Regions from separate parts of the Streptomyces sp. NPDC102451 genome, predicted to be linked through region 3. Evidence: riboswitches for the same ligand, from Rfam matches in the RefSeq annotation. Region 3 holds a riboswitch; each other region holds the start of a gene.
What was found. A riboswitch is a leader RNA that binds a small molecule or an ion and turns the genes downstream of it on or off. The one in region 3 is predicted to bind cobalamin.
Positions count from the first base shown of each region.

Region 1: another riboswitch for cobalamin. It lies ahead of metE (5-methyltetrahydropteroyltriglutamate--homocysteine S-methyltransferase); the one in region 3 lies ahead of ACIRD8_RS31215 (cobalamin biosynthesis protein).
Region 2: another riboswitch for cobalamin. It lies ahead of cobN (cobaltochelatase subunit CobN); the one in region 3 lies ahead of ACIRD8_RS31215 (cobalamin biosynthesis protein).
Region 4: another riboswitch for cobalamin. It lies ahead of ACIRD8_RS25875 (energy-coupling factor ABC transporter permease); the one in region 3 lies ahead of ACIRD8_RS31215 (cobalamin biosynthesis protein).

Region 1 is NZ_JBIWKD010000015.1:176,445-182,340, reverse strand. It holds gene ACIRD8_RS28490 (ABC transporter ATP-binding protein) at 1-91, shown strand, start outside; gene ACIRD8_RS28485 (glycoside hydrolase family 43 protein) at 117-1,670, opposite strand; partial or broken gene ACIRD8_RS28480 (ChbG/HpnK family deacetylase) at 1,712-2,092, shown strand; gene ACIRD8_RS28475 (hypothetical protein) at 2,212-2,517, shown strand; cobalamin riboswitch at 2,577-2,797, shown strand; gene metE (5-methyltetrahydropteroyltriglutamate--homocysteine S-methyltransferase) at 2,958-5,276, shown strand; gene ACIRD8_RS28465 (aldo/keto reductase) at 5,480-5,896, shown strand, end outside.
Region 2 is NZ_JBIWKD010000022.1:24,445-30,340, reverse strand. It holds gene cobN (cobaltochelatase subunit CobN) at 1-1,993, opposite strand, end outside; cobalamin riboswitch at 2,026-2,179, opposite strand; gene cobG (precorrin-3B synthase) at 2,285-3,583, shown strand; gene ACIRD8_RS32950 (precorrin-8X methylmutase) at 3,658-4,284, shown strand; gene cobJ (precorrin-3B C(17)-methyltransferase) at 4,287-5,810, shown strand; gene ACIRD8_RS32940 (DinB family protein) at 5,887-5,896, shown strand, end outside.
Region 3 is NZ_JBIWKD010000019.1:51,274-57,169, forward strand. It holds gene ACIRD8_RS31190 (hypothetical protein) at 1-309, opposite strand, end outside; gene ACIRD8_RS31195 (alpha/beta hydrolase) at 495-1,634, opposite strand; gene ACIRD8_RS31200 (class II aldolase/adducin family protein) at 1,702-2,361, opposite strand; gene ACIRD8_RS31205 (anion permease) at 2,623-3,873, shown strand; gene ACIRD8_RS31210 (hypothetical protein) at 3,886-4,107, shown strand; cobalamin riboswitch at 4,283-4,412, shown strand; gene ACIRD8_RS31215 (cobalamin biosynthesis protein) at 4,541-5,485, shown strand; gene ACIRD8_RS31220 (cobyric acid synthase) at 5,482-5,896, shown strand, end outside.
Region 4 is NZ_JBIWKD010000013.1:49,010-54,905, forward strand. It holds gene ACIRD8_RS25865 (caspase domain-containing protein) at 1-1,177, opposite strand, end outside; gene ACIRD8_RS25870 (hypothetical protein) at 1,191-1,646, opposite strand; cobalamin riboswitch at 1,815-2,020, shown strand; gene ACIRD8_RS25875 (energy-coupling factor ABC transporter permease) at 2,050-2,760, shown strand; gene ACIRD8_RS25880 (energy-coupling factor ABC transporter substrate-binding protein) at 2,757-3,113, shown strand; gene cbiQ (cobalt ECF transporter T component CbiQ) at 3,118-3,867, shown strand; gene ACIRD8_RS25890 (energy-coupling factor ABC transporter ATP-binding protein) at 3,864-4,733, shown strand; gene ACIRD8_RS25895 (VWA domain-containing protein) at 4,726-5,896, opposite strand, start outside.

The DNA of each region.
Region 1 (5,896 bases), on a different contig from region 3:
CACGGTCGCCGCCGCCGAACTCGACCTACGCCCGGGCGCGGCGGTCTGGGCCACGGTGAAGGCGACACAGACCCACGCCTACCCGGTCTGAGACCCGTTCCCGCGACTGCGGACCGTCATGCCCGATCCGGGTGGGCCGGCCGGAGCTCGAACCAGTCGAAGGCCGGCGCACCCCCGGTCGCGTACATGCCGACGACCCGGCCGGTGAATCCGCCCGCGACCTCGGTGGTGAGGTACCGGCCGTCGAGTTCGGCGAGGATCTCGAAGTGCCCGTCGTCGGTCTCGTACCCCAGGCGGAGGGTGTCGGGACCGCCGACGCGCAGGCCGGAAGCCGCCGCGGTGGCGGGGTCCGCGGGGCGTACGGTGACGGTGGGCGGCAGGACATCGGTGGTGGTCACGTCGATGCGCAGCGTCAAAGGCCCGGTGGGCACGTCCCGTTCGGCCACCGTCTGACGCAGGGGGCCGATGCGGGCGACCGCACGCACCCTGCCGTCCTCCGTCTCCACCTGGTAGTGGTGCGCCTCGTCGAGCCGTACGGCGAGGCCGCCCCGGCCTCCTTCACCGGCGTCGACCCGGGTCCGCGCCACGCAGTCGGGGTCGCGCTGGCGCCGCCCGACGAACAGCGCGCCGGGCTGCTCCATGCCGTCCGCCCGGGCGTGCAGCACCAGATGGCCGGGCCGCTCGTCGAGGCGCGCGGCATCCGGATCGCGGCGCCTCAGCGACACCCAGCAGGGTGCGAGCGCGGGGGCCTCGAAGTCGTCGCGGTGCGGCTCGGCGGGCCAGGGGTGCGGAGTCAACTCGGGTCCTGGGGAACGGAGTTCCAGCGGTCCCGGCAGGGGCCACTCGTCCTCCCAGCGCACCGGAACCAGGAACGTCTCCCGGCCCATTCCGTGGAACCCGGGCGTGTCGCCGCGGGGCCGGGTGCCCAGCAACACCATCCACCAGGTGCCGTCGTGCGCCTGCACCAGATCGCCGTGGCCGGTGTTCTGCACGGGGTGGCCGGTGCTGCGGTGGGACAGCACGGGGTTGTCCGGGTGCGGTTCGAAGGGGCCCGGCAGCGTGCGCGCCCTGGCCACCGACATGGCGTGCCCGCGTTCGGTCCCGCCCTCGGAGAGCAGCAGGTACCACCAGTCGCCGATCCTGTAGAGGTGCGGCCCCTCGGGGTACTGGAGCCCGCTGCCCGACCACATCTCCACCGGCTCACCGAGCAGTTCGCCCGTCTTCGGCTCGATGCGCACCCCGCGGATCCCGTCGTGGGAGAACACGCACCAGCAGTTCCCCTCGTCGTCCCAGGCCAGATCGGGATCGATGCCCGGTATACCGACCGGCACCGGCTCCGACCAGGGGCCGGCGGGGCCCTCGGCGGTCACCAGGACGGTGCCCTCGCCGGCCACCACGGTCGTGATCATCCAGAAGAGACCGTCATGGTGCCGCAGCGTCGGGGCGTACACCCCGCAGGATGCGGGAGCCGCGTCAGGGAGCGACAGCTGCGAGGGGCGGTCGAGGGCGTGCCCGATCAGCCGCCAGTGCACGAGGTCCCGGCTGTGCCACAGCGGCACCCCGGGTACGTACTCGAAACTGGACGTCGCCACGTAGTAGTCCTCGCCCACGCGGCAGATGCTCGGATCCGGGCTGAAGCCGGGGATCACGGGATTGTCGAAGAACACCACGGTCGGTCCCTAGGGTCGGGCCTGGGCCGAGACCCACGGCCATGATCGTTGAAGCGCTTCGACGGTGTCAGCCCGAAGGGAGGGTGTCAATGGAAAATTCCGGCCCGGTCTGCCCAGCATTGGCTTGTCGAATCGCTTCGACACCTTCCGGGCTCCGGCTGGTCGGCCGTACGGTGGCGCGCCGACGGCCGTGGGCGCCCTGTTCAGGTGCGCGAGCGTCGGGGTGGGTCCAGACTGCGACCATGGATGGAGCAGCCGTCGGACCGTCGCCCGGGACGTCCTCCGCGCAGTGGAACCGGATCCTGGGGTTCCCGCCCGATGCCCGCCTGCTGATCGTCAACTGCGACGACTTCGGCATGGACCCGGCCGTCAACGCCGCGGTGATCGAGTCGGTAGAGGAGGGGATCGCCTCGTCGTGCAGCCTCATGACGGTGTGTCCGGCGGCGCCGGAGGCCATGAGGCTCCTCCGGCGAAGGCCGGGAATCTGGCCGCCGAGTACGGCCTCGCCGTCCGCATCTGGCTGGAGCCGGGGCGGCGCGCGATGCGCCTGCGTGGGCTGCCCGTCGTCGACCACGAGTTCCTGGACAGCTTCTCCCTGGCGACCGAGGACAAGGCGGCCCTGTACGGCCGGCTGCTCCACGACCTGCCGGCCGGGCTCAGCGAATGGGCCGTCCATCCCAGCCTCGGCAACCGGGAGGCGCAGGCCTTCGACCGGCGGGTGCGGCGTACGGACCACGCGTTCCTGACGTCACCCGAGGCCCGGGAGGCTGTGGCGCGGGAGGGCGTCACGGTCATCGACTACCGGGATCTCCAGCCCGCCTGGGCCGCGCGCACGGGCGCTGCGTGAGTCCGCGGCCCGCCATCCGCATGCTGGACCTGGCTCACCGCGCCCTCGGAGGGCCCCGTAGGCTTGTGGGTGCAGCTGGTTCGCCCCGTCCGCCAGGCGGGATGCGTCGTAAGAGGGAACCTGGTGGAATTCCGGGACTGCCCCGCAGCGGTGAGCGGGAACGACCGCCGTCATGAGCACTGGGTCCGACGAACCGGACCTGGGAAGCGACGGCCACTAGGTGTCCTCGACGAGGACGTGCCCGCGAGTCCGAAGACCTGCCATCTGCCCGCGCGCGGCCCAACCGTGCGCGGACATCCCGGTGACCTCGTGGGCGGGTCGGCGTACATACCTGGCGGATCATCGCGTCGTCCGACGCCTTTGCCGTCCGGTACGTCACCCCTTCGCGTCCTCGTCCCGCCGCCGGGATCTCAGGGATTCATCTCGCGAAGGAGATCTCCGTGACCACCGAGCACGCGACCGCGACTGCGCGGTCCACTGTCCACGGCTACCCCCGGCAGGGACAGAACCGGGAACTGAAGAAGGCCGTCGAGGGCTACTGGAAGGGGCGGGTCACCGCCGACGCCCTCCGCGCCACGGCCGCAGATCTGCGCCGTACGAACTGGCAGCAGCTCGTCGATGCCGGCGTCGACGAGGTCCCGACCGGGGACTTCTCGTACTACGACCATGTGCTGGACACCACCGTCATGGTCGGAGCCGTCCCCGAGCGCCACCGGGCGGCGGTCGCCGCCGATCCGCTGGACGGCTACTTCGCGATGGCGCGCGGCACGCAGGACGTCGCCCCGCTGGAGATGACCAAGTGGTTCGACACCAACTACCACTACCTGGTTCCCGAGCTGGGCCCGGACACCGTCTTCACCGCGGACTCCGCCAAGCAGGCCGCCGAGCTCAAGGAGGCCGTCGCGCTGGGGGCGGCCGCCCGGCCCGTCCTGGTCGGACCGGTCACGTATCTGCTCCTGGCCAAGCCCGCCCCCGGTGTGGCCGCGGACTTCGACCCGCTCACCCTCCTGGACCGCCTGCTGCCGGTGTACGCCGAGGTCCTCGCCGACCTGCGCGCGGCCGGAGCCGAGTGGGTGCAGCTCGACGAACCCGCACTCGTCCAGGACCGCACCCAGGCCGAACTGGATGCCGCCGAGCGCGCGTACCACCGCCTCGGCTCGCTGACCGACCGGCCCAAGCTGCTCGTCGCCTCCTACTTCGGCCGGCTCGGCGAGGCTCTTCCCGTCCTGGCGAAGGCGCCGGTGGACGGGCTCGCGCTGGACTTCACCGAGGCCGCAGCCGGGAATCTGGACGCCCTGGCCGCTGTCGGCGGGCTCCCCGGGAAGCGGCTGGTCGCCGGTGTGGTCAACGGGCGCAACATCTGGATCAACGACCTGGAGAAGTCGCTCTCCACGCTCGGCACCCTGCTCGGGCTCGCCGGACGGATCGATGTGGCAGCCTCCTGCTCCCTGCTGCACGTCCCCCTGGACACCGCAGCCGAACGGGACATCGAGCCGCAGGTCCTGCGCTGGCTGTCCTTCGCCCGGCAGAAGACCGCCGAGATCGTCACCCTCGCCAGGGGCCTCACGCAGGGCACCGGTGCCATCGCCGCCGAACTCGCCGCCAACCGGGCCGACCTGGCCTCCCGTGCGCACTCCCCCGTCACCCGGGACCCCGCCGTCCGCGCCCGGGCCGCCGCGGTGACCGAGGCCGACGCCCGCCGCTCCCAGCCGTACGGGGAGCGGGCCGCCGCCCAGCGCGCGCACCTCGGGCTGCCCCTGCTGCCGACGACCACCATCGGCTCGTTCCCGCAGACCGCCGAACTGCGCACCGCCCGCGCGGACCTGCGGACCGGACGCATCGACGCGGCCGGGTACGAGGAGCGCGTCAAGGCCGAGATCCAGGAGGTGATCTCCTTCCAGGAGAAGACCGGCCTGGACGTCCTGGTGCACGGTGAGGCCGAACGCAACGACATGGTCCAGTACTTCGCGGAGCAGCTGACGGGATACCTCGCCACGCAGCACGGCTGGGTCCAGTCCTACGGCACGCGCTACGTCCGGCCGCCGGTGCTGGCCGGCGACATCTCCCGCCCCCAGCCGATGACGGTGGGCTGGACGACGTACGCCCAGTCCCTCACCGACCGGCCGGTCAAGGGCATGCTCACCGGGCCGGTCACCATGCTCGCCTGGTCGTTCGTCCGCGACGACCAGCCCCTCGGCGACACCGCCCAGCAGGTCGCCCTCGCTCTGCGTGACGAGGTGACCGACCTGGAGGCCGCGGGCACTTCGGTCATCCAGGTGGACGAGCCGGCGCTGCGGGAGACGCTGCCGCTGCGCGCCGCCGACCACGGGGCCTATCTGGCCTGGGCGACGGAGTCGTTCCGGCTCACCACCAGCGAGGTGCGGCCGGACACACAGATCCACACCCACATGTGCTACGCCGAGTTCGGCGACATCGTCCAGGCCATCGACGATCTCGACGCCGACGTGATCAGCCTGGAGGCGGCCCGCTCGCACATGCAGGTCGCCCACGAGCTGGCGGAGCACGGATACCCGCGCGAGGCGGGGCCCGGTGTGTACGACATCCACTCGCCCCGTGTGCCGAGCGCCGTGGAGGCGGCCGAGCTGCTCCGCACCGGGCTGAAGGCGATCCCGGCCGAGCGGCTGTGGGTCAACCCTGACTGCGGACTCAAGACCCGCGGCTGGCCGGAGACCCGTACGTCGCTGGAGAACCTCGTGGCGGCGGCCCGCACAGTCCGCGGGGAGCTGTCGGCGTCCTGACGACCCGGTCCGGCCGGGGCTGACCCACGCCCCGGCCGGACCGGTCGCGCACCTCACGCAGATGGATGGGTATTCCGTCGTTTCAACCTGTTTGCGCCGTTTGATGGCGGGTACGCCGCAGAGAGGGCGGAATACAGCGCTCCGCTGCGTGCTGCGAGCCGCCGCCCGTGCACCGGCCCCACACCGACGACAAGGAGTCATCCGTGCCCCCGGTACCCGCCATCACGCTCAACAACGGTGTGGAGATCCCCCAGCTCGGCTTCGGGACCTTCCAGATCCCGCCCGAGGACACCCGCGAGACCACTCTGGCCGCTCTCGAGACCGGTTACCGGCACATCGACACGGCACAGATGTACGGCAACGAGGAGGAGGTAGGCCAGGCGGTCAGGGAGTCCGGTCTCGACCGTGCCGATGTCTTCGTCACCAGCAAGCTGGACAACGGCGCCCACGCGTACGACGACGCCCTCAAGGCCTTCGGGCGCACCATGGACAAGGTGGGGCTGGACTATCTGGACCTCTTCCTCATCCACTGGCCGCTGCCCGACAAGGGTGACTTCGTGGAGACCTGGAAGGCGCTGGAGGAGATCTACCGTTCGGGTCGCGTCAAGGCCATCGGTGTC
Region 2 (5,896 bases), on a different contig from region 3:
CGCGGATCTGGACGTCCTTGATCTCACAGAGCCAGCCGTCGAGGTGCATGATGAACTCGTCGAAGCCCTCGTCTTCGGGCCGGTCCTCCAGGCCCAGGTCGTGGTCGAGCTTCGCGGCCTGGATGAGGGTCCAGATCTGGGCGCGGACGGCCGGCAGCTTGGCCGGGTCCATCGCGGCGATCTGGGCGTGCTCGTCCAGGAGTTGTTCGAGGCGGGCGATGTCGCCGTAGCTGTCGGCGCGCGCCATCGGCGGCACCAGGTGGTCGACCAGGGTGGCGTGCACACGGCGCTTGGCCTGGGTGCCCTCGCCGGGGTCGTTGACCAGGAACGGGTAGACCAGCGGCAGATCACCCAGCGCGGCGTCGGGGCCGCAGGCGGCGGAGAGGCCCGCGTTCTTGCCGGGCAGCCACTCCAGGTTGCCGTGCTTGCCGAGGTGGATCATCGCGTCGGCGCCGAAGCCGTTGTCGTCGGCGGACGCGGCGATCCAGCGGTAGGCGGCCAGATAGTGGTGCGAGGGCGGCAGATCGGGGTCGTGGTAGATCGCGATCGGGTTCTCGCCGAAGCCGCGCGGCGGCTGGATGAGGATCAGCAATTTGCCGCGGCGCAGCGCGGCGAGCACGATGTCGCCCTCGGGGTTGCGGGACCGGTCGACGAACATCTCGCCGGGCGCCGGGCCCCAGTGCTCCTCCACGGCCTCGCGCAGCTCGGCAGGCAGCGTGGCGAACCAGCGGCGGTAGTCGGCGGCCGGGATCCGGACCGGGTTGCGGGCCAGCTGCTCCTCGGTGAGCCACTCCTGGTCGTGGCCGCCGGCCTCGATCAGCGCGTAGATCAGCTCGTCGCCGTCGCCGGAGACCAGGCCCGGGATCTCCTCCTCGGGCCCGAAGTCGTAGCCCTCGGCGCGCAGTCGGCGCAGCAGGGCGACGGCGCTGGCGGGGGTGTCGAGGCCGACCGCGTTGCCGATGCGGGAGTGCTTGGTGGGGTACGCGGACAGGACGAGCGCGATCCGCTTCTCGGCGGCCGGGATGTGCCGGAGCCTGGCGTGCCGTACGGCGATCCCGGCGACCCGGGCGGCCCGCTCGGGGTCGGCGACGTACGCGGGCAGGCCGTCCTCGTCGATCTCCTTGAAGGAGAAGGGGACAGTGATCAGGCGGCCGTCGAACTCGGGCACGGCGATCTGGGTGGCGGCGTCCAGCGGGGAGACGCCCTCGTCGTTCTCTTCCCACGCGGCGCGCGGGCTGGTCAGGCAGAGCGCCTGGAGGACGGGCACGTCGAGGCCGGTGAGGGCGCCCGCGTCCCAGGACTCGTCGTCGCCGCCGGCCGACGCGGTGGCCGGCTTGGTGCCGCCCGCCGCGAGGACGGTGGTCACGATGGCGTCGGCGGCCCGGAGTTCATCGATGAGCTCGGGCTCGGGGGTGCGCAGCGAGGCGACGTACAGCGGGAGGGGGCGGGCGCCCGCGTCCTCCACGGCGGTGCAGAGCGCCTCGACGAAGTCGGTGTTCCCGCTCATGTGGTGGGCGCGGTAGTAGAGCACCGCGACGGTCGGGCCTGTGACGTCCCGGGCGGTCCGCTCCAGCGGGCCCCACGCGGGGGCCGGGGCGGGCGGCTCGAAGCCGTGGCCGGTGAGCAGCACCGTGTCGGAGAGGAACCGGGCCAGCTGCTCCAGGTTGGCGGGGCCGCCGTGCGCGAGATAGGCGTGCGCCTCTGCGGCGATGCCGATCGGCACGGTGGAGGCGGCCATCAGCTGGGCGTCGGGGGCCTGTTCACCGGTGAGTACGACGACGGGGCGGCCGGTGGCGAGCACCTGGTCGAGCCCCTCCTGCCAGGCACGGACACCACCGAGGAGGCGTACGACGACGAGGTCCGTGCCGTCCAGGAGCTGCGGCAGGTCGTCCAGGGAGAGCCGGGAAGGGTTGGCGTAGCGGTAGCTGACCGGGCCCTGGGAAGCGCGGGCGCTCAGCAGGTCGGTGTCGGACGTCGACAGGAGCAGGATCATGCGGCGTCAGCCCTTCCTCGGGGTATCCACGCCCCGGGCAGTTGTCGGACGGCTGGAGTTCCTGACTCGCACGGCCTCAGGGGGCCGGGCTCACAGTGGCGGGACCGCGCCGGAATCTCACCGGGCTTCCTCCGTGTCGCCGTCTGGCGATGGCGGGCCGAACGGACCGCCGCTAGGCATAGTAGGCGGCGGGTGGGGGGTCCTGACCAGACGGCCCCCGCCCTGACCGGCGGCGGAGCGGTGTCCCGTACGTCACAGTGACCGTAGGGGCCCGCCACGGTCACGGTCGGTATGCTCGCCGCCATGTCCGCCTCCCCCCTGACGCCCTCGTCTCCGGGCGATGCGTGTGCCCGGAGCAGCGGTGACGCCTGCCCCGGAGCGCTGCGTCTGCACCGGGCGGACGACGGTGCGCTGGCGCGGATCCGCATACCCGGCGGGGTGCTGACACCCCGCCAGGCAGGGGCGCTGGGGCAGGCCGCCGAGCGCTTCGGTGACGGTGAGTTGCATCTCACCTCCCGGGGCAATGTGCAGCTGCGCGGGCTTTCCCCGGGCTGCGGTGGCGAGCTGGCCGGGCTGCTGGACGAGGCCGGGCTGCTGCCCTCCGCACGGCACGAACGTGTACGCAACGTGGTCGCGTCCCCGCTCTCCGGGCTCGACGGCCTCGGGTCCGTCGACATCCGCCCCTGGCTGACCGGACTCGACCGCCTTCTCTGCGGAAGCGACGGCGCGACGGCGCTCTCCGGACGTTTCCTGTTCGCCCTCGACGACGGCCGCGGCGACGTGGACGCGCTCGGCGCCGACCTCACCCTCCTCGGCCACGACGACGACGCCCTGCTGCGCGTCGGGGACGGTGACGCCGTCCTCCGCGTCCCCTCCGCCGACGCCCCCCGCGCCGCCCTGACCGCCGCCGAGGCCTTCCTCGACTCCGCCCGGGACAGCGGCGCCTGGCGGGTGAAGGACCTGCCGGACGCCACGGCGGCCGCGCTTCCCGCCGAGGTCGTACGACGGTTGCGGGAGGCCGGCATCCTCGCGGTCCCGGGCCGCCGTCCCCGCCCTTCCGAAGCCCTGCCCCCGGCCCCCGGTCCCGTCCCGGTCGGCCGTGGAGAGGCCGCGCTGTCCGTCGGCGTACCGCTGGGGCGGCTGGACCTGACGCAGTGGCGGCTGCTGTCGAGCGCCGGGGAACTGCGTCTCACCCCGTGGCGCGGGGCCGTCGTCACCGGGATCCCGACCGACCGCGCGGACGGCCTGCTCGACGGCCTCTCCGGGGCCGGTCTGATCACCGGGCCCGGTTCGCCGTGGGCCGGTGTGGGCGCCTGCATCGGGCGGCCCGGCTGCGCGAAGTCGCTGGCCGACGTACGGGCCGAGGCGGGGGCCGCCGTCGGACCCGTCGGACGGCTCCCTGTGTACTGGTCCGGCTGCGAACGCCGCTGCGGCCATCCGCACGGGGAGTGGATCGACGTCGTCGCCACCCCCGGCGGACACCGGATCTCGCACGTACGAGGGGACCGGGCCACCGAGGCGGCCACGGTCCGGGACGACCCGGCCGCGCTCGCCGCCGCCGTGGCGGCGGCACGGGGCACGCGCACCTGACCACCACGCACCACCACCCCCTGTTCGACCTGTTCGATCTGCTCGATCTGCTCGATGAAGAAAGCGACAGCACTGTGCACCAGTACGAGAAGGACGGACCGGCGATCTACCGCCAGTCCTTCGCCACCATCCGCGCGGAGGCGGATCTGGCAGAGCTGCCCGCCGACGTGAGCCAGGTCGCCGTCCGCATGATCCACGCCTGCGGCATGGTCGACCTCGTACGCGATCTCGCCTTCTCGCCGAACGCGGTGGCCGACGCCCGTGCGGCGCTGCGCTCCGGCGCACCGATCCTGTGCGACGTCGCCATGGTCGCCAGCGGTGTCACGCGCAGGCGGCTGCCCGCGGACAACGAGGTGATCTGCACCCTGTCCGACCCCGGCGTCCCCGAGCTGGCCGCGAAGCTCGGCACCACGCGCAGCGCCGCCGCCCTGGAGCTGTGGCGGGACCGGATGGAGGGCGCGGTCGTCGCCGTCGGCAACGCGCCCACCGCGCTCTTCCGGCTGCTGGAGATGATCGAGGAGGGCGCCCCGCGCCCCGCCGCCGTCATCGGTGTGCCCGTCGGTTTCATCGGGGCCGCCGAGTCCAAGGAGGCCTTGGCCGCCCACCCTTCGGGTCTTGAGCACCTCGTCGTGCGGGGCAGGCGGGGTGGCAGCGCCATCGCCGCCGCCGCCCTCAACGCGATCGCCAGCGAGGAGGAGTGAGCATGCCCGAGCAGCAGCACACCGGCGGCACGGGACGGCTGTACGGGGTCGGGCTCGGCCCGGGCGATCCGGCGCTGATGACCGTACGGGCCGTGCAGATCATCGGTGAGGCCGATGTCATCGCCTACCACTCCGCCCGGCACGGACGCTCCATCGCCCGCTCGATCGCGGCGCAGTACATCCGCGCCGACCACATCGAGGAGGCGCTGGTCTACCCCGTCACGACGGAGACCACGGACCACCCGGGCGGTTACCGGGGCGCGCTGGACGAGTTCTACGCCGAGGCCGCGGCCCGCCTCGCGGTGCACCTCGACGCCGGGCGCACCGTCGCCGTGCTCGCCGAGGGCGACCCGCTCTTCTACGGCTCGTACCAGCACATGCACAAGCGGCTCGCGGACCGGTACGACACCGAGGTCATCCCCGGTGTCACCTCGGTCAGCGCCGCCGCCGCCCGTCTCGGCACCCCGCTCGTCGAGGCCGAGGAGGTGCTGACGATCCTGCCCGGCACCCTGCCGGAGGAGGAGCTGACGGCACGTCTGGCGGCCACGGACTCCGCCGTGGTGATGAAGCTGGGACGGACGTTCCCCGCCGTGCGCCGCGCGTTCGAGGCGTCCGGCCGGCTGCCCGAGGCGCGGTACGTCGAGCGCGCCACCATGGCAGGGGAGCGGACCGGCGACCTGGCGGACACCGACCCGGACTCCGTGCCGTACTTCGCGGTCGCCGTGCTGCCCAGCCGGATCGACGCCCCCCGGCCCTCCCCCGCCGCCGGCCCGGGGACCGGCGAGGTCGTCGTGGTCGGCACCGGACCGGCCGGACCGCTCTGGCTGACGCCCGAGACGCGCGGGGCGCTGGCCGCCGCCGACGACCTGGTCGGCTACACGACGTATCTGGACCGGGTGCCGGTGCGGCCGGGCCAGCAGCGGCACGGATCCGACAACAAGGTCGAGTCCGAACGGGCCGAATTCGCCCTGGACCTGGCCCGCCGGGGGCGCCGCGTGGCCGTGGTGTCCGGGGGCGACCCGGGGGTCTTCGCGATGGCGACCGCCGTCCTGGAGGTGGCCTCGCAGGACGCGTACGCGGACATCGCGGTGCGGGTGCTGCCCGGGGTGACCGCGGCCAACGCCGCCGCTGCCAGGGCCGGTGCGCCGCTGGGCCACGACTACGCCACCATCTCGCTCTCGGACCGGCTCAAGCCGTGGGAGGTCATCGCCGGACGGCTCCGCGCGGCGGCCACCGCCGACCTCGTGATGGCGCTGTACAACCCCGGCTCCCGCAGCCGGACCTGGCAGGTCGGCAAGGCCCGTGACCTGCTGCTGGAGCACCGCTCCCCGGACACCCCGGTGGTGCTCGGCCGCGATGTCGGAGGGCCGGCGGAGAGCGTACGGACCGTGCGGCTGGCCGATCTGGACCCGGACGAGGTGGACATGCGGACGATCCTCATCGTCGGGTCCTCGCAGACGCGGTGGGTGCGGCGGGGCGACGGGCGGCAGATCGTCTGGACACCGCGCCGCTACCCGGAGGAGTGACCGGGGGGGCGTCGCCCGGGACCGTGTCCGGCGGCGGCCCGGCCCGTTGTCGGACCCCCGTGCCACGATGGCGATCATGAGCGATC
Region 3 (5,896 bases):
GTCGTCGCGGTCCCAGGCCCGCAGCCGCCAGCCGGGGCGGGCGGTGTCCCCGTGCAGCTCGATGAGCCCGGCCAGCCTGGCCCGGTCCCAGCCGGTGCGGACCTGGGCCGGGGACAGCTCCAGCGCGGCGGCGGCCCGTTCCAGGGCCTGGGCTGCGAGCGGGGCGGAGCCCGTGCGGGTGCCGTCCGCGGCCCAGTGGGCGATCCGTACGGCGTCGGCCAGTACGGCCCTGGCCTGGCGTGCCAGTTCCGCCGGGGGTGGTGTGCCCTCGGGTGGGCGGGGGGCCGGCCTGGTGCGCCGGGTCGTCACGGCCTTGCGGGCGGTCGCCTGGGGTCGAGGGCGGACAAGTCGCAGCCTGGAGTCGCGCGGGGTACGGGACGTCACGAGGAGCAGTCTTGCCTCTGACGGGCCGAAAGCCCAAACGGAAGCCGTGTCACCGGGGTTCGCGGGGCTTTCGGACCGGGGCACCAACCGGGTGGTTCCGGGCCATCAGCTCACATCAGGGGCGTGAGGAAGCGCCTGAGCACTTCCTCGTAACCCGCCGGGTCGGCATTCCACATCGCCGCATGCGGAGCCTCCGGTACCGGGTGCAGTGTCACCAGGTCGGGACGGCGGGCGGCAAGCTCCTGGGACGGCTGCCAGGGGGCCAGGGTGTCGTCGGGGCCGTGGACGACGAGCGTGGGGGCGTGCAGGGCGGTCGGCACCGAGGTGTCCAGGAGCGGGGCGCCGTGCAGCCCGGTCTGGCCCTGGGCGGCCCGGACGGTGAGGGGCAGCAGCGCGGAGGGGACGCCGCGGGCGGAGGCGAGGGCGCGCAGGGTGGTCTTCCAGTCCAGGACCGGGGAGTCGAGGACGAGACCGCTGATGCGGTCGCGGAGGGCTGAGTTGACGGCCGCGTGCAGGGCCATCGAGGCGCCGGACGACCAGCCGTACAGGATGACGTTCTCGGCGCCGTAGCGCACGGCGTAGCGGATGGCCGCGTCGAGGTCGCGCCATTCGGACTCGCCGAGGTGGGCGAGTCCGTCCGGGGAGCGCGGGGCGCCCGGGTCGCCGCGGTAGGCCAGGTCGAGCACGGGGAACTGCTGGGCGTGGAGAAATCCCATCACGTTCAGGGGGTGGTCCCGGGTGGTGCCGAGGCCGTGCACCGTGATCACCCAGGTGTCCCGGGCGGCGGGCACGAACCAGGCCGGCAGGATGCCGAGTTCCCCGGGGACCCCGACCTCCTTGTACGCGAGGCCCAGGGCGGCGAGCGGGTCGCCGCGGTGGAGCTCCGGGGTGAGGCGGACCCGGGTGCCCGGCTTCAGGCTTCCGAGGGTCACGCGCTCCAGCCGGCGTACGACGGTGTCGGGGGAGATCACGGAATGGCCGGGCACCTGTTCGATCACCGGGCCGGCCACCGCGTGGACGCCCCGGCCGGCCAGTCCGTACGTGCCGGGGCGCAGCGCGGAGAAGGAGCGGGTCAGGGTGATCTGTCCGGCCGCGGTGGCGTGCACGGTGAGACGGCGGTCGGCCGGGAAGGGCCGTGGCGAGGGCGCCCCGAGGGCGGCATCGCTGGCGTAGCGGCCGGCGGCGACCGCTGCCGCGCCGACGCCGAGGATCGATGTGGCGGCCACTGCCGCCGCTGTTGCCGGGCGCACGGCTCCAGTGTCCTGGGCGGGGGCTCCGGATGCCAGTGGGCAGCGGCCGTACGATGCGGCGCCCGGCTCAGCCGGGCTGGCCGTACCCCTTCAGGGCGTCCTGCACGTCATCGAGCTGGGCGGGGGTGAGGAGGCTCGGCCGGAGGCCGGGTACGGAGCTCGCGGTGAGCCAGAGTCTGCACATCCATTCGAGCTGGGCGGTGCGGTCGTAGGCCTCGTCGAGGGTGTCCCCGTAGGTGACGGTGCCGTGGTTCCTCAGCAGGCAGCCGGTGCGGTCGCGCAGGGCGTCCAGCATGGTGTCGGCGAGCTCCTGCGTCCCGTAGCGGGCGTAGGCGGCGGTGCGGACGGGGCCGCCGAGCAGGGCGGCGGCGTAGTGGACGAGCGGGACCTCGTCGACGAGGGTGGAGACGGCCGTGGCGTGCACGGCGTGGGTGTGGACGACGGCCCCGGCGTCGCTGCCCCGGTAGACGGCCAGGTGGAGCGGGAGTTCGCTGGTGGGGACCAGGTCGCCGAGGACCTGTCGGCCTTCGAGGTCGACGCCGACCGCGTCCCCGGGGCCCAGCCGGTCGTAGGGCACCCCGCTGGGGGTGACCAGGACGGTCCCTCCGACCCGGGCCGAGACGTTGCCCGAGGTGCCGACGACCAGGCCGTCCGCCGCCGTCCGCCGGGCGGTCGCGACGACACCGCCCCAGGCCCGTTCGATCGCGTCCGTACGCACGTCACTCATGCGGGGATCCTAGGGTCAGGGACCGACGGGCCGGGTGACCGATGTCTCCTCGGAGGGTGCGCCGGGCACGAGTTCGAGGGGCGTCGCGGGGCGGGGGCCGGGCCCAGCCCGGCGCGGGGGACGCCCGGCCACGCATCACGCACACAAGCGGAACCGGCGTACGCGGTTGGGGTCACCGTGCCGCCCTGCCCAGTTCATCTTCCGTTCACCCTGGTTGCTTACGTTCCACGTGCCAATGACGTCGAACGATTGCCTGGGTAAATGGAACACATCACGCTGCTGCTTGCGATCGTGATCGTGACAGCTCTCGTGTTCGATTTCACGAACGGTTTCCACGACACCGCCAACGCGATGGCCACCACCATCTCGACCGGCGCTCTCAAGCCCAAGACAGCGGTGGCCATGTCCGCCGTTCTCAACCTCGTCGGCGCGTTCCTGTCGGTGGAGGTCGCCAAGACGATCTCCGGCGGGATCATCAACGAGAACGGCCTCAGAACCGAGGTCATCTTCGCGGCGCTCGTCGGCGCGATCCTGTGGAATCTGCTGACCTGGCTGGTCGGCCTCCCCTCCAGTTCCTCCCACGCACTCTTCGGCGGCCTCATCGGCGCCGCGGTCATGTCGGCCGGCTGGTCCTCGATCAACGGCGGCACCGTCGTCACGAAGGTCCTGCTGCCGGCCGTCGCCGCGCCGGTCGTGGCCGGCATCGCCGCGCTCCTGGCCACGAAGCTGACGTACCGCCTCAACCGGAAGATCACCGACGAGGCCCAGCTGAAGTCGACCGCCAAGGGCTACCGCGCCGGCCAGATCGCCTCGGCCGGGCTCGTCTCGCTCGCCCACGGCACCAACGACGCGCAGAAGACCATGGGCATCATCACCCTGGCCCTGGTCACCGGCGGCGTGCTCTCCCCCGGTTCCAACCCGCCGGTCTGGGTCATCGCCTCCGCCGGTATCGCCATCGCGATGGGCACCTACCTCGGCGGCTGGCGCATCATCCGCACCATGGGCAGCGGCCTCACCGAACTGCGTCCGCCGCAGGGCTTCGCGGCCCAGACCAGTGCGGCCACGGTCATCCTGGCCTCCTCGCACCTCGGCTTCTCCCTCTCCACCACGCAGTCCTGCTCCGGCGCCGTCATGGGCGCGGGCCTCGGACGCAAGGGGGGCGTGGTCCGCTGGTCCACCGCCACCCGGATGTTCGTCGCCTGGGGTCTGACCCTGCCGGCGGCCGGACTGGTCGGCGCGGGGGCCGAGTTCCTGACCAAGCAGGGGCCCTGGGGCGTCGCGGTGGTCGCCGTGCTGCTCGTGGCGGGCTCCGGCGCCATCTGGCTGCTGTCGCGCCGCAAGCCGGTCGACCACACCAACGTGAACGCGGACACCGAGCCCGCGGGTGTCGTCACCACCGCCATCTCGGCGGTCAGCCCGCCGCCCGCCGGTGCCGTCGTACCGGAACTCAAGACCACCATCCCGGCCCCGGCTCCGACGGCCGGAACCCCGGCCGATCCAGCCACGGTGTAAGGACGCATCCGCATGAACATCGACTGGGCAGCTCTCGCCTCCGTCTTCGGCGTCAGCCTCGTGGTCACCGTCGCACTGGTCGGCCTCTTCACCCTCGGCGTCACGGGCCTGGCCAAGCAGGCCTCGACGGCGCAGGGCGGCGGTTCCACCGGCCTGGCGCGCACCGGCGCGTACGCCTGCTTCGGGCTGTGCGCGGCGGCGGTCGCGTACGGGATCTATCTGATCGTCGCCTGACACCCCCTCGGGCACCCTCACCGGCCGGACACACCCCGTGTGTGTCCGGCCGATGTGCGTCTCAGCACACTGAAGGCTCGCAGGTCAACGGCAGGTTGACTGGCGTTCGCGGGGCATGGTGGACTGCCGGAGCCATTGAGGCCGACCGGATGCCGGCCGGCCTTACGGCGACAGGAGAGGAAGCCGGTGCGAATCCGGCGCGGTCCCGCCACTGTCACCGGGGAGCAGCCTCCACACGGAAGTCACGGTCCGCCACCGCGGACTGGAAGGCCGGAGGAACTGCGGATCCGGAAGCCAGGAGACTCTCGTCGCCGGTCACGTCGAACCAGGGCGCGGACCCTGAGTGAGGACATACGCCATGTCGGGCTGCCCTGCGTCGGTCGCCGAACCACCTGTCACCGAGGCCCTTCGAGGCGCGACGGCCGGCTGAGTCGTGCGAGCCGACCGCATCTTCGCGTACGGCGCCGCCGCCGGCCTGATCGGTGACCTGCTGCTCGGTGATCCCCGCCGGGGCCACCCCGTCGCCGCCTTCGGGCGTGCGGCGGCGGCCGTCGAGAGCCGGCTGTGGCGCGACCACCGCGGCCGGGGCGCCCTGCACACGCTCGTCTGCGCCGGGGGCGCCACGGGTGCCGCCGCGCTGGCGGCCCGTGCCGTACGGAACCGTCCCGCCGCCGCGGTGGCGCTGACCGCCGCCGCCACCTGGTCCGTCGTGGGGGGCACCTCGCTGGGCCGGGAGGCCCGTGCCATCGGCGGGGCGCTGGCCGCCGGGGACGTCGAACTGGCCCGGGAGCGGCTGCCGCACCTGTGCGGCCGCGATCCGCAGTCGCTGGACGGGCAGCAGATCGCCCGCGCCGTGGTGGAGTCCGTCGCCGAGAACACTTCCGACGCCGTCGTGGGCGCCCTCGTGTGGGGAGCGCTCGGCGGAGTGCCCGGGCTGGTCGGCTTCCGGGCCGTCAACACCCTGGACGCCATGGTCGGGCACAAGTCGCCCCGCCACCGGCGCTACGGCTGGGCGTCGGCCCGGCTCGACGACGTCGCCGGCTGGCCCGGGGCCCGGCTCACCGCCGTGCTGGCCGTGGCCGCCGGGGGACGCCCCCGCGAGGCCGTACGGGCCTGGCGGGCCGACGCGGGCCGGCATCCCAGCCCCAACGCGGGCCCGGTGGAGGCCTCGTTCGCGGGGGCGCTGGGCGTACGGCTCGGCGGCACCCTCGCGTACGGCGGGCGGGTCGAGCACCGCCCGGTGCTCAACGGCGGGGCGGGCAGGGACGTGCGGACCACGGACATCGAACGCGCGGTGCGGCTGTCGCGCCGGGTGAGTGTGCTGGCCCTCGCCGTGTGCGCGGCGGGGCGGCTGGCCATGGGACGGAGAACCACATGAGCGGCGGGCTGCTGGTCGCGGGGACCACGTCGGACGCGGGCAAGAGCGTCGTCACGGCCGGGATCTGCCGGTGGCTGGTGCGCCGGGGCGTGAAGGTCGCGCCGTTCAAGGCGCAGAACATGTCGCTGAACTCGTTCGTCACCCGGGAGGGGGCGGAGATCGGCCGCGCCCAGGCGATGCAGGCGCAGGCCGCCCGGGTGGAGCCGTCGGCGCTGATGAACCCGGTGCTGCTCAAGCCCGGAAGTGACCGGTCGAGCCAGGTCGTCCTGATGGGCAAGCCGGTCGGCGAGATGAGTGCGCGCGGCTACCACGGCGGGCGCCAGGAGGCGCTGCTGGGAACGGTCACGGACTGTCTGGAACAGCTGAGGGACACGTACGACGCGGTGATCTGCGAGGGGGCGGGCAGCCCCG
Region 4 (5,896 bases), on a different contig from region 3:
AGGCGGCCGTCTCCTCCGGACTTGCCCCCAGCGCCCGGACGAGGTTCTCCAGATTGGCCCAGTGGGTGGGAAGGGAGCGTCCGGACAGCCACCACTCGACGGTGGGCTCCCACTGGTTCCTGTCCGTTTCGCTGATGACCTCGTTCTCGAATGCCGCGGCGAACATCGCGGCCGGTGGCCAGTCGGTGTCGCCGGCCCGCGCTCTCAGGGCCTTCAGCTGTTTCCCCAGATCGGCGCGGGAGGTGACTTTCTCCAGCCGGCTGAGGATCAGGGACGGCTCCGGCGCTGCTACGCCCGGTCCAGGTGCCAGGGTCGCCACGTCGCCGGGCGGAACATCGTCCGCGGCTTGCTCTCCGGCCTCCTCCGGCTGATCGGGGTCGGGTTCGGCCGGCGGCGGCAGCGGTGTCCCGGACGGAGCCGCGGCTGCAACCGTCTCCCTCCTGGCCGCCTTCGCGATGGTCACCCGGTATTCGAGTTCGGCCCACATCTGTGGCCGCTGCCTCACCCCGGCTGCGAGGATCCGTTCATAGACGTAGTCGTACAGCTCGTGAACACTGACCGCTCCGTCCCTGTCGAGATCGGCCTCACCGGTGCGGAGACCTTCGATCACGGCTCCGGTGAACCTGGACCGGCCCGGCTCCAACTCGCTGACCCGGTCGCCCTCCCAGGCGTATTCGGTGCGGTTGGTGGCCGTGATGACCGCCCGCCCGTGCCCGGCCAGTTCATCGCGCACATGGACCGTGGTGTCGCCCTTGGTGCCGTGCAGGAAGGCCCCGCTGTAGCAGCAGTCCAGCAGCAGGACGATGGACCGGGCCCGGCACCGTCGCATCTGGATCTGCAGGAAGGATCCGGAGACGGCGGTGGAGGCGAGGAGCTTCTGGTCGGTGTCCCGGGCCGCGAAGTACAGCTCTCCGTTGTCGTTCTTGATCCCATGGCACGACAGGTGCAGCAGCAGGAGGTCGTCCCGGCTCCGGTCGAGGAAGAACTCCTCCATCGCGCGGCTCACCTCGCCGTGGCGGCCGTCGATGACCGTCTGCACGGCGAAGTCACCGACCTGAGGGTCGCTGAGCACCTCGGCCAGACCTTCGGCGTCCGGCGCCGGCGAGCGCAAGCGGCTCAGACCGGCGGTGTCGTAGCGACCGGTCGCGATCAGCAGGGCAAACCGGCCCCCGGGCATCGTGTGTCCCCCTTCAGACTTGCCCGGCCGTCCCGGATTCCGGCACCGGCGTGTCCGGGCCCGGGCGTGGCGCGGGTTCCACCGCAGTACGCGGCGGAGTGTGCCGGGAGATGAACTCCTCGATCAGTCGGCGCTGGTCGGCCGATGACAGGGCTTCCACCTCCAGGCTGTCCTCACCCACGGCGATACTGATCCTCCGAACCGGCCGGTTCTCGATCCACGCCTGCAGCAGGTGCACCAGACTACGTACCACGAACGGCGCCGCTGTCACCACCAGGGCGCCCAGAGCGATCGTCCCGCCCGGCTTGGCTCCCTCCGGTGCCTCTTCCGCCCGTTCCAGCACGACGCTTTCGATCTCCTGCTCCAGCAGGCGTTCACGCAACGCGAGCGTGCACGACTCCAGTTCCTCCGGATCGCTGTCCGGGCCGCCCTCTAGCACCACCCGGATCCGACTCGCCGAACTGCTCACTGTGCCCCCACGTACTTGCCGAGCGATCAGCGTAGCCAAAACTCTTCCGGCCCACCCCGGCCAGCGGCGATTTGCGTGCACACAGCAGGTCGAAGTCACACGCCGGGGTGGGGCCCGCGCCGTCGGCCGCCTGCTCCACCGCCCCTTCTCCGGGGCGTCGGGCGCGCTTGTCATCGTCCCCCACCTGGCATTACTGTCACCACGCCTTGGTGAACGGGAAATCGGTGTGATGCCGGTGCGGCCCTCGCCACTGTGATCGGGAAGTCCGGCTCCGGCCCTCGCGGGCAGCCACTGGGTCCTTGTGACCCGGGAAGGCGGAGTTCGGGCGGTGGTACCCGTAAGCCAGGAGACCGGCCAAGGCACTTCAACCATCCACGAGGTGCTGGAGAGGGTCTGCTGAGCCATGCACATAGCCGAGGGTTTTCTGCCTCCGGCGCACGCGATCGCCTGGGGTGTCGCGTCCGCGCCGTTCGTCGTCCACGGAGTCCGGTCACTTACGCGTGAGGTCAGGGAGAACCCTGAGAGCACGCTGCTCCTGGGGGCCTCCGGGGCCTTCACGTTCGTTCTTTCCGCGCTCAAGATCCCGTCCGTCACCGGGAGTTGTTCGCATCCCACGGGTACGGGGCTGGGGGCCATCCTGTTCCGCCCGCCGATCATGGCGGTCCTGGGCACCATCACCCTGCTGTTCCAGGCGCTCCTGCTGGCCCACGGCGGTCTGACCACGCTGGGCGCCAACGTCTTCTCGATGGCGATCGTCGGGCCCTGGGCGGGGTACGCGGTCTACAAGCTGCTGCGCCGGTACGAGGTGCCGCTGATGGTGGCGGTGTTCTTCGGCGCGTTCGTCGCCGACCTGTCGACCTACTGCGTCACCAGCGTGCAGCTGGCGCTCGCCTTCCCGGACCCGGGCAGCGGGTTCCTGGGCGCGCTCGGCAAGTTCGGCTCCATCTTCGCGGTCACCCAGATCCCGCTCGCGGTGAGCGAAGGTCTCCTGACGGTGCTGGTCATGCGTCTCCTGGTGCAGTCCAGCAAGGGGGATCTGACCCGGCTGGGCGTGTTCCTCACCGGCAAGCAGAACCGGACCAGGACGACCGAGACCGAGGCGGTGGCCCGATGAACAGGAACACGAAGATCAACGCCCTTCTGCTGATCGTCGTGGCGGCCCTGGCCGTCCTGCCGCTGGCCCTCGGCCTCGGCGACGGCGAGGAGGAGCCGTTCGCGGGGGCCGACGCCCAGGCCGAGACGGCGATCACCGAGATCGATCCCGACTACGAGCCGTGGTTCTCCCCGCTCTACGAACCGCCGTCGGGCGAGATCGAGTCGGCGCTGTTCGCCCTCCAGGCCGCGCTCGGCGCGGGTGTCCTCGCCTACTACTTCGGCCTCCGGCGCGGGCGCCGTCAGGGCGAGCTGCGGGCGGTCGCGCCGCAGCACGGCGACGTCGCCGGGGAGTCCGCGGCCCGGGGGAACTGAGCGCGTGCTGCCGATCGACGCGGCGGCGCACAGCTCCCGCTGGCGCCGCCGCCATCCCGTGGACAAGGCCGTGCTGGGCCTGGGCCTCACCGTTCTGGCGATCTCGCTGCCGCCCTGGCCCGGTGCGGCCCTGATCCTCCTGACCGCCGTCGCCGTGCTGCTGGGGCCGGCGGGGGTGCCCGCCCGTCAACTGTGGCGGGCGTACCGGGTTCCCCTGGGTTTCTGTGTCACCGGGGCCGTCACACTCCTCGTACAGGTGGGCGGACCGGAGGGGTTCGTGGCCCTGGCCGGCGGGGGGCCGCTCCGCGCCGGGGAGCTGCTGCTGCGCACCTCGGCGGCGTCCCTCGGTGTCCTGCTGTTCGCGTTCACCACCCCGATGTCCGATCTGCTGCCCCGCCTGGTCAAGGCGGGGGTGCCGGCGCCGGTGGTGGATGTCGCGCTGGTGACCTACCGCATGAGTTTCCTCCTCCTCGACTCGGTACGCCGGATCCGTGAGGCCCAGGCGGCACGGCTCGGGCACACCACCCGGGCCGCCGCCTGGCGTTCGCTGGCAGGGCTGGGCGCCACCGCCTTCATCAGGGCCTTCGACCGCGCGGCCCGGCTCCAGGCCGGACTCGCCGGGCGCGGTTACGACGGGACCCTGCGCGTCCTGGTGCCCGAGGCCCGCGTCTCCGTCCGGTTCGTGGCCGTGAGCGTCACCCTGCTCGCGGCCCTCACCGTCCTGACCTTCGCCCTGGAAAGGCCCTTGTCATGAGCGAACCGGTACTGCTCGCCCTGCGGGGCGCGTCCTTCGCGTACGAGGACGGCCCCACCGTGCTCAGCGGCCTCGACTTCGAGGCGCACGCCGGGCGCGCGCTCGCCCTGCTCGGCCGGAACGGCAGCGGTAAGACCACGCTGATGCGGCTCCTCAGCGGCGGGTTGCGCCCGCGCGAGGGGCAGTTGACGGTCGAGGGGCGCCCGGTGACGTACGACCGCAAGGGGCTGACCCGGCTGCGCACCACGGTCCAGCTGGTGGTGCAGGACCCGGACGACCAGCTGTTCGCCGCGTCCGTCTTCCAGGACGTGTCGTTCGGACCGCTGAACCTCGGTCTGCCCGACGCCGAGGTGCGGGCGCGGGTGGACGAGGCTCTCGCCGCCCTCGACATCACGGCCCTGGCGGACCGGCCCACCCATCTGCTCTCGTACGGACAGCGCAAACGGGCCGCCATCGCGGGCGCGGTCGCGATGAGGCCGCGTGTGCTGATCCTCGACGAGCCGACGGCCGGGCTCGATCCGGACGGCCAGGAGAGGCTGCTGGCCACCCTCGGCACGCTCCGCGACAGCGGCACCACGGTCATGATGGCCACTCACGACGTCGACCTCGCCCTGCGCTGGGCCGACGACGCCGCGCTCCTCACCCCCTCCGGTGCCGTCGCCGGGCCCGCTCCCGCGATGCTGGCCCGTACGGACCTCCTGCGGGAGGCGGGGCTGCGGCTGCCGTGGGGCATCGCCACCGCCGGACTGCTTCGCGCGCACGGGCTGCTGGACGCCACGGCGCCCGGCCCCCGTACCCCCGAGCAGCTCACGGACTTCGTCCCCGGCACGGTCGGACGACCCGGAAGAGGTCCGGCGGTCAGATGACCCGGAAGAGGTCTCCGGCGGCGTGGACGTCGGTCAGGTCCTCGATGCTGCGGAGGTTGTCGCACAGGGCGTCCAGGACCGTGCCGGGTTCGGCGGCCTGCGGGGCGCCGACGGCCACGCCGAAGGAGCGGAAGCCGAGCGTGTGCTTGGCCTCGTTCCAGCCGCGCATCCACCCCTCGGTGACGTCGCACTCCCCGTCGGTGATCATCACGATGTCGCCGCGCCTGCGGCCGTCCGCGTCGTACTCCTTCTCCAGCAGCCCGACGGCCGCCGACAGGGGCGCCCGGTAGTCGGTGCCGCCCCCGAAGAAATGCTCGGCGAAGTCGATCACGTCCTCGGTCCCGGCGGGCCCGGAGGCCGGGAATCGGCACACCTTCAGGGACTCGGCGGAGGAGAACAGGATGCCGACGAAGTCGCGCTTCGCCCTGCGGGCCTGGTCCAGCAGCGCCAGGGCGCACGCCTTGGACCACGCCTCGCCGGTGATCCCGCCGGGGCCGGGGCGGCTCATGGAGTTGGAGCAGTCGACGCACGCGATGATCGCGCCCTTCCCGGTGGTCTGCTCCCCTCGGCTGTCGTAGAGCATCAGACGTGCCTCGGCGTACCTCGCGGCGAACACGCTCCTCATGGCCGGTACACCGAGGTTGGCCAGCTCGGAGGGGATGACCCGGGAGAGGTCGTCTCCCAGGGTGATGCCGACCAGCTCGCCCCGGGCCTGCTCGACCTTGCGGGCGCTCTCGCCGGCGGCCATCTGCCGGAACCGGCCGATGAGGTCCGCGAACCGCCCCAGCCGGCCGGAGCGCAGCCGCTCGGCGAGCTCGGCCCGTCGGCCGAAGGGCATCCGCTCCAGCTCGCCCGGACCGACACCCCATGCGCGCATCAGCTCGGCCTCGTCGCGGGACTGCTCGGCCGCCGTGGCCGTGGCACTCCGTGCGGCGGCACGGATGCCGGGGGCCGCCGCGGCGAGTGCCTGCCCTGCTTCCTGGGAGGCCTGGCGCGCGGCGGTGTCGGCGGCCTCGGCCCTCTCGATCGCCCGCGCCAGGGCGTCGGTCGGCCCGTCCGGCACCGTGCCGTCCTCGTCCGCCTCCCCGGCAGCCTGCTGGAGCGCCCCGGCGACATCGGAGGCCGTCCGCTCGGCCTCCTCACGGGCGGCCTCCGCGCGCCGG